3 regions of the Mesorhizobium sp. WSM4828 genome follow, and region 2 is predicted to be linked to each of the others. Evidence: predicted binding sites of a transcription regulator. Region 2 holds the regulator's gene; each other region holds the start of a gene.
The links. The regulator LexA, encoded in region 2, represses DNA repair genes until DNA is damaged. The targets are predictions, from matches to a motif close to TGTTCNNNNTGTGTTCNG.
Positions count from the first base shown of each region.

Region 1: a site for LexA is predicted at 1,874-1,891, ahead of AC0L2X_RS17430 (ImuA family protein). Genes of this name have one in related genera too.
Region 3: a site for LexA is predicted at 1,219-1,236, ahead of AC0L2X_RS27520 (helicase-related protein). Genes of this name have one in related genera too.

Region 1 is NZ_JBVVQK010000014.1:13,127-16,403, reverse strand. Features, by position in the region: gene AC0L2X_RS17435 (DUF6504 family protein) at 1-820, opposite strand, end outside; gene AC0L2X_RS17430 (ImuA family protein) at 753-1,850, opposite strand; gene AC0L2X_RS17425 (metallopeptidase family protein) at 2,034-2,456, shown strand; gene AC0L2X_RS17420 (DUF1737 domain-containing protein) at 2,621-2,827, opposite strand; gene AC0L2X_RS17415 (HpcH/HpaI aldolase/citrate lyase family protein) at 2,856-3,277, opposite strand, start outside.
Region 2 is NZ_JBVVQK010000011.1:179,514-182,790, reverse strand. Features, by position in the region: gene kynU (kynureninase) at 1-1,139, opposite strand, end outside; gene lexA (transcriptional repressor LexA) at 1,587-2,321, shown strand; gene AC0L2X_RS15425 (ComEC/Rec2 family competence protein) at 2,315-3,277, opposite strand, start outside.
Region 3 is NZ_JBVVQK010000033.1:28,845-32,121, reverse strand. Features, by position in the region: gene AC0L2X_RS27530 (FAD-dependent oxidoreductase) at 1-32, opposite strand, end outside; gene AC0L2X_RS27525 (TetR/AcrR family transcriptional regulator) at 116-700, shown strand; gene AC0L2X_RS27520 (helicase-related protein) at 1,403-3,277, shown strand, end outside.

The sequences.
Region 1 (3,277 bases), on a different contig from region 2:
CGCGCAGAGGCCGCGAGGTGCCGACGGCGATGCGGCTGACGCCGCCATCGACGCGGAAAAGCAGCAGCGCCAGCCGCCTTGCGCCCTCGCCGCGACGCTCGAGGTCGCTCTTCAAGGTGGTCGCCAGCATGCCGGTCAGCCGCTCGATGTCCTCGGTCAGCATGATCGGCTCGGCAAGGTGACGCTCGACCGAAAGCGGTGCCACCGGCAGGCGCGGCGACACGGCCTCCTCAAGGCGGCCGAGCGCCTGGTCGAGGCGCAAGAGCAGCGATGCGCCGAAGCGGCGGGCCAGCGGCGCGCGCGGTGCTGCCATGACGGCGCCCGCCGTGCGCAGGCCGACGCTTTCGAGGCTGGCGCGGACCTCCGGGCCGATGCGCAGCGCCGCCAGCGGCAAGGGCGCGAGAAGCGCTTCCTCCTCGCCATCGGGAACGATGCGGTCGCCGGCAAACCGCGCCGCCGCCCAGGCAGCACCAGGCGTGGCGGCAAGCCCGGCGCGGACATCGAAGCCCTGATGGAAAAAACGCGACAGGATATCGTCCAGCATCGAGCGTTCGCCGCCGAAAAGATGGGTGCAGCCGGTGACGTCGAGATAGAGGCCGTCGGTCCCGTCGAGCGCCACCAGCGGGGTATAGCGGTCGCACCAGTCGGCGAGGCCTTCGAGCAGGCGCCGGTCGGCCTCCGGATCGGCCTCCACGATGTCGATCGAGGGATGCATGGCGCGCGCATCGGCTATGCCCATGCCGCGCTTCAGATTAAGCGCCTCGCCCCGCTCGTCGAGGGCGGCGATGCGCTGGGTGTTCCCTTGGCGATGGCTGATCACGAGCGGTGGGTGAGATGGCGGCAGGTGATCCGACGGCCGGGAACGCCAGGACCGCCCCAGACGCTGCCGCAGGATCCTCTCGGCGGCGAGATGCGGAAACCACAGGGACAGGACTCTTTGGCCGTTCTGGGGTCCATTCCTGAGACCTTCTTTCCTCGCCCCGTCTTTCTTCGAATATGCGTTCATCGGGGTTCCACTCCAGTGTGAATTTTCCGGGCAAGGCCGTGCGGCTCTTGCCGATGGTGACGGTGAAGGCGGGCCGGCCGATCGAGCCGGCGAGCGGGCCGGCGAGCGTCTCGCGCGCTGCCGCCGGTGCCGGCGACAGGACGAGGCGGACCGGTGCTGCCGTCGGCTCGGGCTCGCCGGCCTGGCGCAGCAGGAACAGCGGCCGGCCGGCACTCTGCGCCCGGGCGTGCAGCCGCCGCGTCGCGGTGAGGTCCAGCCGCTGCGGGCTGCCGCGGATTTCGAGGATGACAGCGGCCAGCGCCGTCATCCTGGCAGCCTCCTCGGCGACCCACAGCGCATCGGGTAGCCTTGGCGCCTCGGAAAACAGCAATTGCTCCGGCTCGATGCCGAAGAAGGCGTGAAGCCCCCGGGCATAGGGAAAGCCGGCCTCGCGGAAAACCTCGGATGTGCCGATCCACAGCACCGGCAGTCGCGGCCCCTGACTGAGGATCAGGCTGACGAGCGACAAGGCAAAACCGGCGACGGCCCCGGCATCGCGGGTCGCGGCGCCATGAAACTCGCTCAGCGCCGCCTTCGGCAGGCCGCCGCTCAGCGCAGCATCGAGGCGCTCGGCGCCGGTGCGCAAAAACGCATCGGGCGGCGCCACGGCGAGGCCGCGGCGGACAATGGTCAGATTCCGAGCGGGTGCCGGATGCCGAGAGGGTGCCGGACTCTGACGAGGGACATCCGCGTCAAACGACGAACCGGCCGGCGCCTCCAGGCGTTCGGGCAAGGTCCCTTCGATCTTCGCGATCTGGCGGCGCAGGGCAAAAACAGTCTCCCGCGCCACGGCGCTTGTCGCCATGACGGTCAGCTTCCACTCACAATTGTTCCTGTTATGTTCCTATAGATTCCAGAGGCCGCCCGAAGAGTCAAGCGGAGTCATGGAGAATTTATTCCTGTAGTTGGGGCATGACACGGGCGCTCCAGTCCGATCATTTGCCGAGTCCGGCCTGAAAGCCTATATGCCGGGATCAAAGGACAAAGCATGGCTCGCATCTACCAAACACGCATCTGGCACGACCAGCTTTCGCCAACGATGGAGGAAATCGAGCTCCTGGCGCTGGAGGCCTATGCCCATCTGCCCGAGGAGTTTCGCAAGCTGACCGGCGAGATCGTCATTCAGATCGCCGAATTCCCGACCGACGAGATCATGGACGACCTTTCGCTGGAAACGCCCTTCGACCTGCTCGGCCTGTTCGAGGGGCGCGGCATCGCCGAGCGCTGGAATCCGCAGACCGGCGAGGGGCCGAACCGCATCACGCTCTATCGCCGCGCCATCCTCGACTACTGGGCCGAGAACGAGGAAACGCTGGGCGACATCGTCACCCATGTGCTGATCCACGAGATCGGCCACCATTTCGGCCTGTCGGACGACGATATGGAGAAGATCGAAGAGGCAGCGGAGTAGGATGTGCTGATATTCAGGTGATGCCGGCCTGCGAACGGCGGTTTCCTGCGCTTCCGGTGCTCACGTACCCAAAAGTACGCTCCGCTCCGGTTCTCGGAATCCACCATTCTCGGCGCGGCCTGACCTGAATCTCAACACACCCTGCTTCGGCGCTTTTGCAAAGCCTACCAGTCGCTGAGCTTGGTGTCGGGGCCGTATTCCTGGCCCTCGATGTCCTTCACCACCGCCTGGGCGCAGCGCATGGTCTTGGCCTCCTTGTCATAGGCATAGGTCGGCGAGCCGAACAGGTGCCAGCCCTTGTTGAGCGCCGCCGTCACCTTGTGGCAGAAGCTGGCGTCGTCCGGGCCGGACAGAAAGCGGTAGAGTTTCATTCTTCAATCCTGTCGTCAGTTGCGATAATCATGCGCGAACAGCGGCGGCCTTCGCCAGCAGTTTTTCGGCCTGCGCCAGATGCAGCCGCTCGACCATCTTGCCGTTCAGCGCAACTACCGCCCTACCGGTATTTTCGGCGAGCGCGAAGGCTTCCTTGATCGTGCGCGCCTCGGCCAATGCTTCAGGCGACGGTGCAAAGGCGCGGTTCGCGGCCTCGATCTGGGCTGGATGGATCAGCGACTTGCCGTCAAAACCCATGGCGGCCGCTTCCGTGCACTCGCGCGCAAAGCCGTCCATATCGCTAAAATCATTGAAGACGCCATCGAGCAGGTCAAGGCCGCCGGCACGCGCCGCGAGCACCATCTGCATCAGCCATGGCACGAGATAGCGCCGGTCGGGCGTGGCGAGAATGCCTGTGTCCTTGACCAGATCATTCGTTCCGGTAACGA
Region 2 (3,277 bases):
AGCGGGGTGAAGCCGAAGCGCATGGTCGATGGCGCGCGAAAATCGCCGATCACGCCACGTTCGATCAGCGCGCGCATGATCTGGTAGCCATGCTCATGCATGAATGAAATCTGGCTGCCGCGTTTTTCCCCGTCGCGCGTGCTTTCGAGCGTGAGCCCGTAAGTGCCGCACTTTGCCTCGACAAGCTCGATGAACAGATCGGCCAGCGCAATGCTCTTCTTGCGCACCGCCGTCATGTCGACATCGTTCCAGATGTCGAGCGCGCCCTTCAGCGTGCGCATCGACAGGATCGGCTGGGTGCCGCACAGAAACCGGCGGATGCCGGTGCCGGCCGCATAGCCTGGCTCGAAGGCGAAGGGCCGTGCATGGCCCCACCAGCCGGTGAGCGGCTGCTGGATGTCGGCAAGATGCCGCTCAGCCGCATAGATGAAGGCAGGCGCGCCCGGTCCGCCATTCAGATATTTGTAAGTGCAGCCAACGGCAAAATCGGCTTTTGCCTTGTCGAGCTCGACTGGCATCGCACCGGCGGTGTGGCAGAGATCCCAGACGATCATCGCCCCGGCTTCCTGGGCCCTGCGCGTCAGCGCCGGCATGTCGCGCAGTTCGCCCGACTTGTAGTTGACGTGGTTGACCAGCACCACGGCGGTGCGTGCGTCGATCAGCTCCTCGATGCTCGGCGCGTCGACCCCCGAGAGGCGCAGCAGCGTATCTTTTCGCGTCGAAACCACACCCTCAGCCATGTAGAGGTCCGTCGGAAAGCTATCGCCCTCGGCGACGATGACCTGCCGCTCCGGTCGCATAGCCATGGCGGCGTGCAGCAGCTTGTAGATGTTGACCGACGTCGTGTCGCAGACCACCGTCTGGCCGGCCGCGGCGCCAATCAGGCGCCCGAGCTGGTCGCCGAGTTCGAGCGGCATGTTGAACCAGCCGGCCACGTTCCAGGCGCGGATAAGATCATGCGACCATTCTTCGGTCGCGGCCTTGCGCAATTCATCGAAAGCGGCACGTGAAGCAGCTCCTAGCGAATTGCCGTCGAGATAGATCACTCCTTGCGGCAACACAAAGCGGTCGCGCATCGCGCGCAGCGGATCCGCGGCATCCATCGCCTTTACGGCCACGAGATCGGGAATTCCTGTCATGATTTGCCTGCTCCCCCAAGATCCAACGCAACGCCGGACACGCATCGACTGTTCTTCCATTACCTGGTTGCGCGCAGCAAGACTCCACCGGCGAGAAGCAGCCTGACCAGGCGATGGAAACCAGGACCTAACCCGAGGTTGGCGTTTTGAGTTCGTTTCGTTCACGGTGCATTGACCAAACCGCACACTCGATAGGGTTCACTTCCGTGCCATTTGCCGACCGACGGCCGATGCCAATGTGGCCTTCCGGGAAGCCAGAAGGGCGCAAACGAAAGCAGAATCAAGGCGATGAGGCTCGCGACGGTGAAAGTGCGGTACCCCGGTTAGGGGACGTCGTTTGTTTCCCGAGCCTTAACGCATTCATTAAACTTTAAACAGTTGCGGAACACAACTGGAACAGATAGTGTTTGTTCTGGGTTTGTTTTTCTGATTCTGTTGGGGGTCGCTATGCTGACACGCAAACAACACGAACTGCTTATGTTCATCCACGAAAGATTGAAGGAAAGCGGTATCCCGCCTTCCTTCGACGAGATGAAGGAAGCGCTCGACCTGGCTTCCAAATCGGGAATCCACCGGCTTATTACGGCACTGGAGGAGCGCGGCTTCATTCGCCGTTTGCCCAACCGGGCCCGTGCGCTGGAGGTGCTGCGCCTGCCTGACTCGATCGCCCCCGGCCTCAATGCGGCACGCAAGTTCTCGCCGAGTGTCATCCAGGGCAGTCTTGGGCAAGGCGGTCCGCGGCAAGGCAAGCCGACATCGTCGCGCGTCCCTGCGGCCGGAAATGACGACGATGTCGTCGCCGCCGTTTCGATCCCGGTGATGGGCCGCATCGCCGCCGGTGTGCCGATCGACGCCATCCAGCACCAGACGCATTCGATTTCGGTGCCGCCGGATATGATCATGGGCGGCGAGCATTATGCGCTCGAGGTCAAAGGCGATTCGATGATCGAGGCTGGCATTTTCGACGGCGACACGGTGATCATCCGCAATGCCGATACGGCGAGCCCCGGTGAGATCGTGGTGGCACTGGTCGACGAGGAGGAAGCGACGCTGAAGCGGTTCCGCCGCAAGGGCGCTTCGATCGCCCTGGAAGCCGCCAATCCGGCCTACGAGACGCGCATCTTCGGACCAGACAGGGTCAAGGTGCAAGGCAAGCTCGTCGGACTGATCCGCCGCTACTGAGCTCCGCCCTTGGCGCCGGCTTTGGGTTTGTCGGCCCTGCGGTATGGCGGCAGGCCCCGCGCCGCGCGTGAAAATTTCCGCTGCACGTGCCAGGGCCGGTATGATTTTTCGACTGCGAAACGGATTTCGGCGCGTGTTGCCGCTTGTGGATCGAAATAGACGGCGGCACTTCCCGCGCGCGCCAGTTGCCGTTTGGTGACGACGAGGACCAGCCGGTCGTAGTAGCAGGGGTTATGGGCGGTGGCGTCGTCGATGACGATCAAACTGGCAAAGGCGCAGGCTGGCCGCGCAGTATTGCGGTCCTTGGCTTGCGCGATGATCGCGCCGGATGGATGCCTGGCAAGGCAGAGGCCGTCCGTGCAAATGAACGGCATGCCCGGCGGTAGTTCGGCCGGATCGGCAATGTCGAATTGCGGGTCGTTCTTTCCAGGTGTTTCCGGCGCGACGATAGCCTCTGATGTGAGCGCGCGTTTCCAGTTGTCGATGGTGAACTCATTCGGGCGTGCCCGGTTGATCGCGAGTTCACCGCTCCCAATCGGCAGCGCGACCAGCCGTGCGTCCTCCGAGATCAATACATCGGGTACGCGCGTCTGCGTTGTCGTCAGCAAGCCGGCGAGCGCAAAAGGAAGTGCCGCGAGCCGCAACCAGGTCGTCGCCATGCTGGCAATGACGAGGGCGATCGTCACCAGAAGGACGGATCTCAGCGAAATCAGCCCGACCGCATCGATCGGCGAGCGCTCGGAGATCCACCCGGACAGGGCGATCATCGCCGTTAGCCCCTTGCCCATCACATAGAGGAACGGCCCATCCGCACCGAACGGCATCGCCAGCGCGCTGAGAACGGCGAAGGGCATGACGACCAGTGAGACGATGGGCATGATGGCCAGATTGGCGAACAGGCTGAGCGGCGCCACGCGCTGGAAGTGCCATATGGCGAAAAGCGCCGTGGCGCTCCC
Region 3 (3,277 bases), on a different contig from region 2:
ATAATCAGGACGTCCGTTGTATCGGGCAACATTTTCTCTCTCCATTTGTCACCATATGTTGACTTTTTAGCCGAAGCCATTGCATTTGTCAACGGTCGTTGGCATATGCATTTTCATGGCCGAGAATCAGTCGAAGAAACCCAGCAAGTCGGATCGCACCCGGGCTCAGATTCTTGAGGCCGCGAGGCTCCTGTTCGCCGAACGCGGCTATGACGGCGCCTCGATCCGTGACGTCGCGGCCCATGCTTCGATCGATCCGGCCATGGTGATCCGCTATTTCCGCAGCAAGGACGAGTTGTTTGCCAGGGCGGCGGTCGTCGATCTGAAATTGCCCGCACTACGGGTGATCGACCGAACCGACATCGGCAAGACACTGATCAGGCGATTTCTCGAAATCTGGGAAGATCCGACCAACGGTACCGGCATGGCAATTCTGCTGCGTTCGGCGACGTCGAACGAATTTGCCGCCGAAAAGTTGCGCGATGTATTTGCCAACCAGGTGAGGCCCCTGGTTGCGGCGGTCGCTGATCCCGCCGATGCGGGCCGGCGGGCCGGGCTCATTTCCAGCCAGTTGCTGGGATTGGCGATGTGCCGGTACCTGCTGCGGCTCCCGCCGGTCGTCGCCCTGTCTCACGACGAAATCATCCAGAACGTTGGCCCCACATTGCAGCGCTATGCCGTCGGAGCGGACGTATCCTGAACAAGCCGTTCGGCATGGTTGGCCGAGTTCTGAGCCTCACGCACTAAGCGCGTCGACCCGATGGCCATGATGCCGCGTGTGCCGAACCAGTACACAAAGGTTAACGGCCGCTGCGCAACCTGTGCAAAAACCGACCGGCAGCATGTGGATTCTCGGTGGAAAAGCTGTTCACAACACAACATGTTGCAGTGAACAAACCAAGAAACTTCGGCTATCTCTGATTCGTCGCCGATTCGTTCCGGTTTTGAGCGGAACGTTAACGGCGAGAGCTGAAAACACCCTCGAAATGATTAAAGCGCATTAGGAAACATCAATAATTTCATAATGTTGCGCGAAGCAGGTTGGCCGGCCACGATCATTCACCGGCAAAGGTTAACCGTGGTGCTGGCTTGGATGCCGCCTGCATGAATCGGGCCAGTTTCCGGGATTCAGCATGTGGTGAGATTCGCCGGCAGAAAGCCCAGATGTAGCCGTGAACAAAACCTGAATCAGCGCGAGTCAGTGATTCGTCGCTGATTCGTTCCAGACTCGTTCCAACTGTTAATCGGGAACAGATTTTTGGCTTTGAAGCGACCAATCGGCCCGCCCTCGGCACATTCCGCTTTCGCTTCGCGCCCGAAATCCCTATGTGTCGCCTGTCATACGCGGCCAATATGGGCGCGCTCCCGACAATGCGAGGCAGAGAGCCTTATTTCCAGGCCGATGAACATCCATCCGAAACACACTGAACCGCTGATCCTGTCGGGTCGAGACGTGACGGCCGTGCTCGGCCCGACCAACACCGGCAAGACCCATCTCGCCATCGAACGCATGGTGGCGCATGAAAGCGGCGTCATCGGCCTGCCGCTCAGGCTGCTTGCCCGCGAGGTCTATACGCGCGTCTGCGAGAAGGTCGGCGCCCATAAGGTTGCGCTCATCACCGGCGAGGAAAAGATCCAGCCGGCTGGCGCGAAATACTCGGTCTGCACCGTGGAAGCGATGCCGCGCGAGACCGACGCCGCCTTCGTTGCCATCGACGAGGTCCAGCTCGCCGGCGATCTCGAACGCGGCCACATCTTCACCGATCGCATCCTGCATCTGCGCGGCCGCCAGGAGACGCTGCTGCTGGGTGCGGCCACCATGCACGGCATCCTGCAGCGCCTGCTGCGGGGCGTGTCGGTGGTGACCCGGCCACGGCTATCGCACCTTGCCTATGCCGGCTCGAAGAAGCTGACCCGCCTACCGCGGCGCACCGCGATCGTCGCTTTCTCGGCCGACGAGGTCTATGCCATCGCCGAGCTGATCCGCCGCCAGCAGGGCGGTGCCGCCGTCGTGCTCGGCGCACTCAGCCCGCGCACCCGCAACGCCCAGGTGGCCCTGTTCCAGTCGGGCGACGTCGACTATCTCGTCGCCACCGACGCCATCGGTATGGGCCTCAATCTCGACCTCGACCACGTCGCCTTCGCCCAGAACCGTAAATTCGACGGCTACCAGTACCGCAACCTGACGGCGGCCGAGCTCGGCCAGATTGCCGGCCGCGCCGGCCGGCATCTGCGCGACGGCACCTTCGGCGTCACCGGCCAGGTCGATCCGCTGGATGAGGAACTGGTCAAGAAGATCGAGGCGCATGATTTCGACCCGGTGAAAGTGCTGCAGTGGCGCACCGCGCATTTCGATTTCGCCAACCTCGATGCGCTGAAGCGCTCGATTGAGACCAACGCCCCGGTCGAAGGTCTGACGCGCGCACTGCCGGCAGTAGACGCGCAGGCGCTCGAGCATCTGTCGCGCGACGAGGACGTCCGGGCACTCACCACCGATGCCAGACGCGTGGCGCTGCTGTGGGAAGCCTGCGCGCTGCCCGACTACAGGAAGATCGCGCCGGCCCAGCACGCCGACTTGATCGCCTCCATCTACATGGACCTTGCCAGGCACGGCCATGTCGACGAGAACTACATGGCCGAGCAGGTGCGCCGTGCCGATACCACCGAAGGCGACATCGACACGCTATCGCACAGGATTGCCCATATCCGCACATGGACCTTCGTTTCAAACCGGCCCGGCTGGCTGGCCGATCGGGCACACTGGCAGGAAAAGACGCGCGAAATCGAAGACAGATTGTCGGATGCGCTGCATGAGCGGTTGACGAAACGTTTTGTAGACCGCAGGACTTCCGTCCTCATGCGGCGCCTTAGAGAAAACACGATGCCTGAAGCCGAAATCAGCCCAACCGGAACCGTCCTCGTCGAAGGCCATCACGTCGGCGAGTTGCAGGGTTTCCGCTTCACCGCCGACCAGAGCGCCGGCGGCGAGGACGCCAAGGCAGTGCGGGCGGCGGCGCAGAAGGCGCTTGCCGCCGAGTTCGAGGCGCGGGCCGAGCGCTTCGGCGCCTCTGCCAATGGCGACATCGCGCTGGGTTCGGATGGCACGCTGCGCTGGATCGGCGCGCCGATCGGCACGCTGGTTGCCGGCGAGGACGCTTTGAAGCCGCGTCTCGTTCTGCTCGCCGACGAGCAACTCACCGGCCCGGCCCGCGACAAGGTTGCGGCGCGCGCCGAGCGCTTCGTCAATTTCCAGATCGAATCCCTGCTGAAGCCGCTG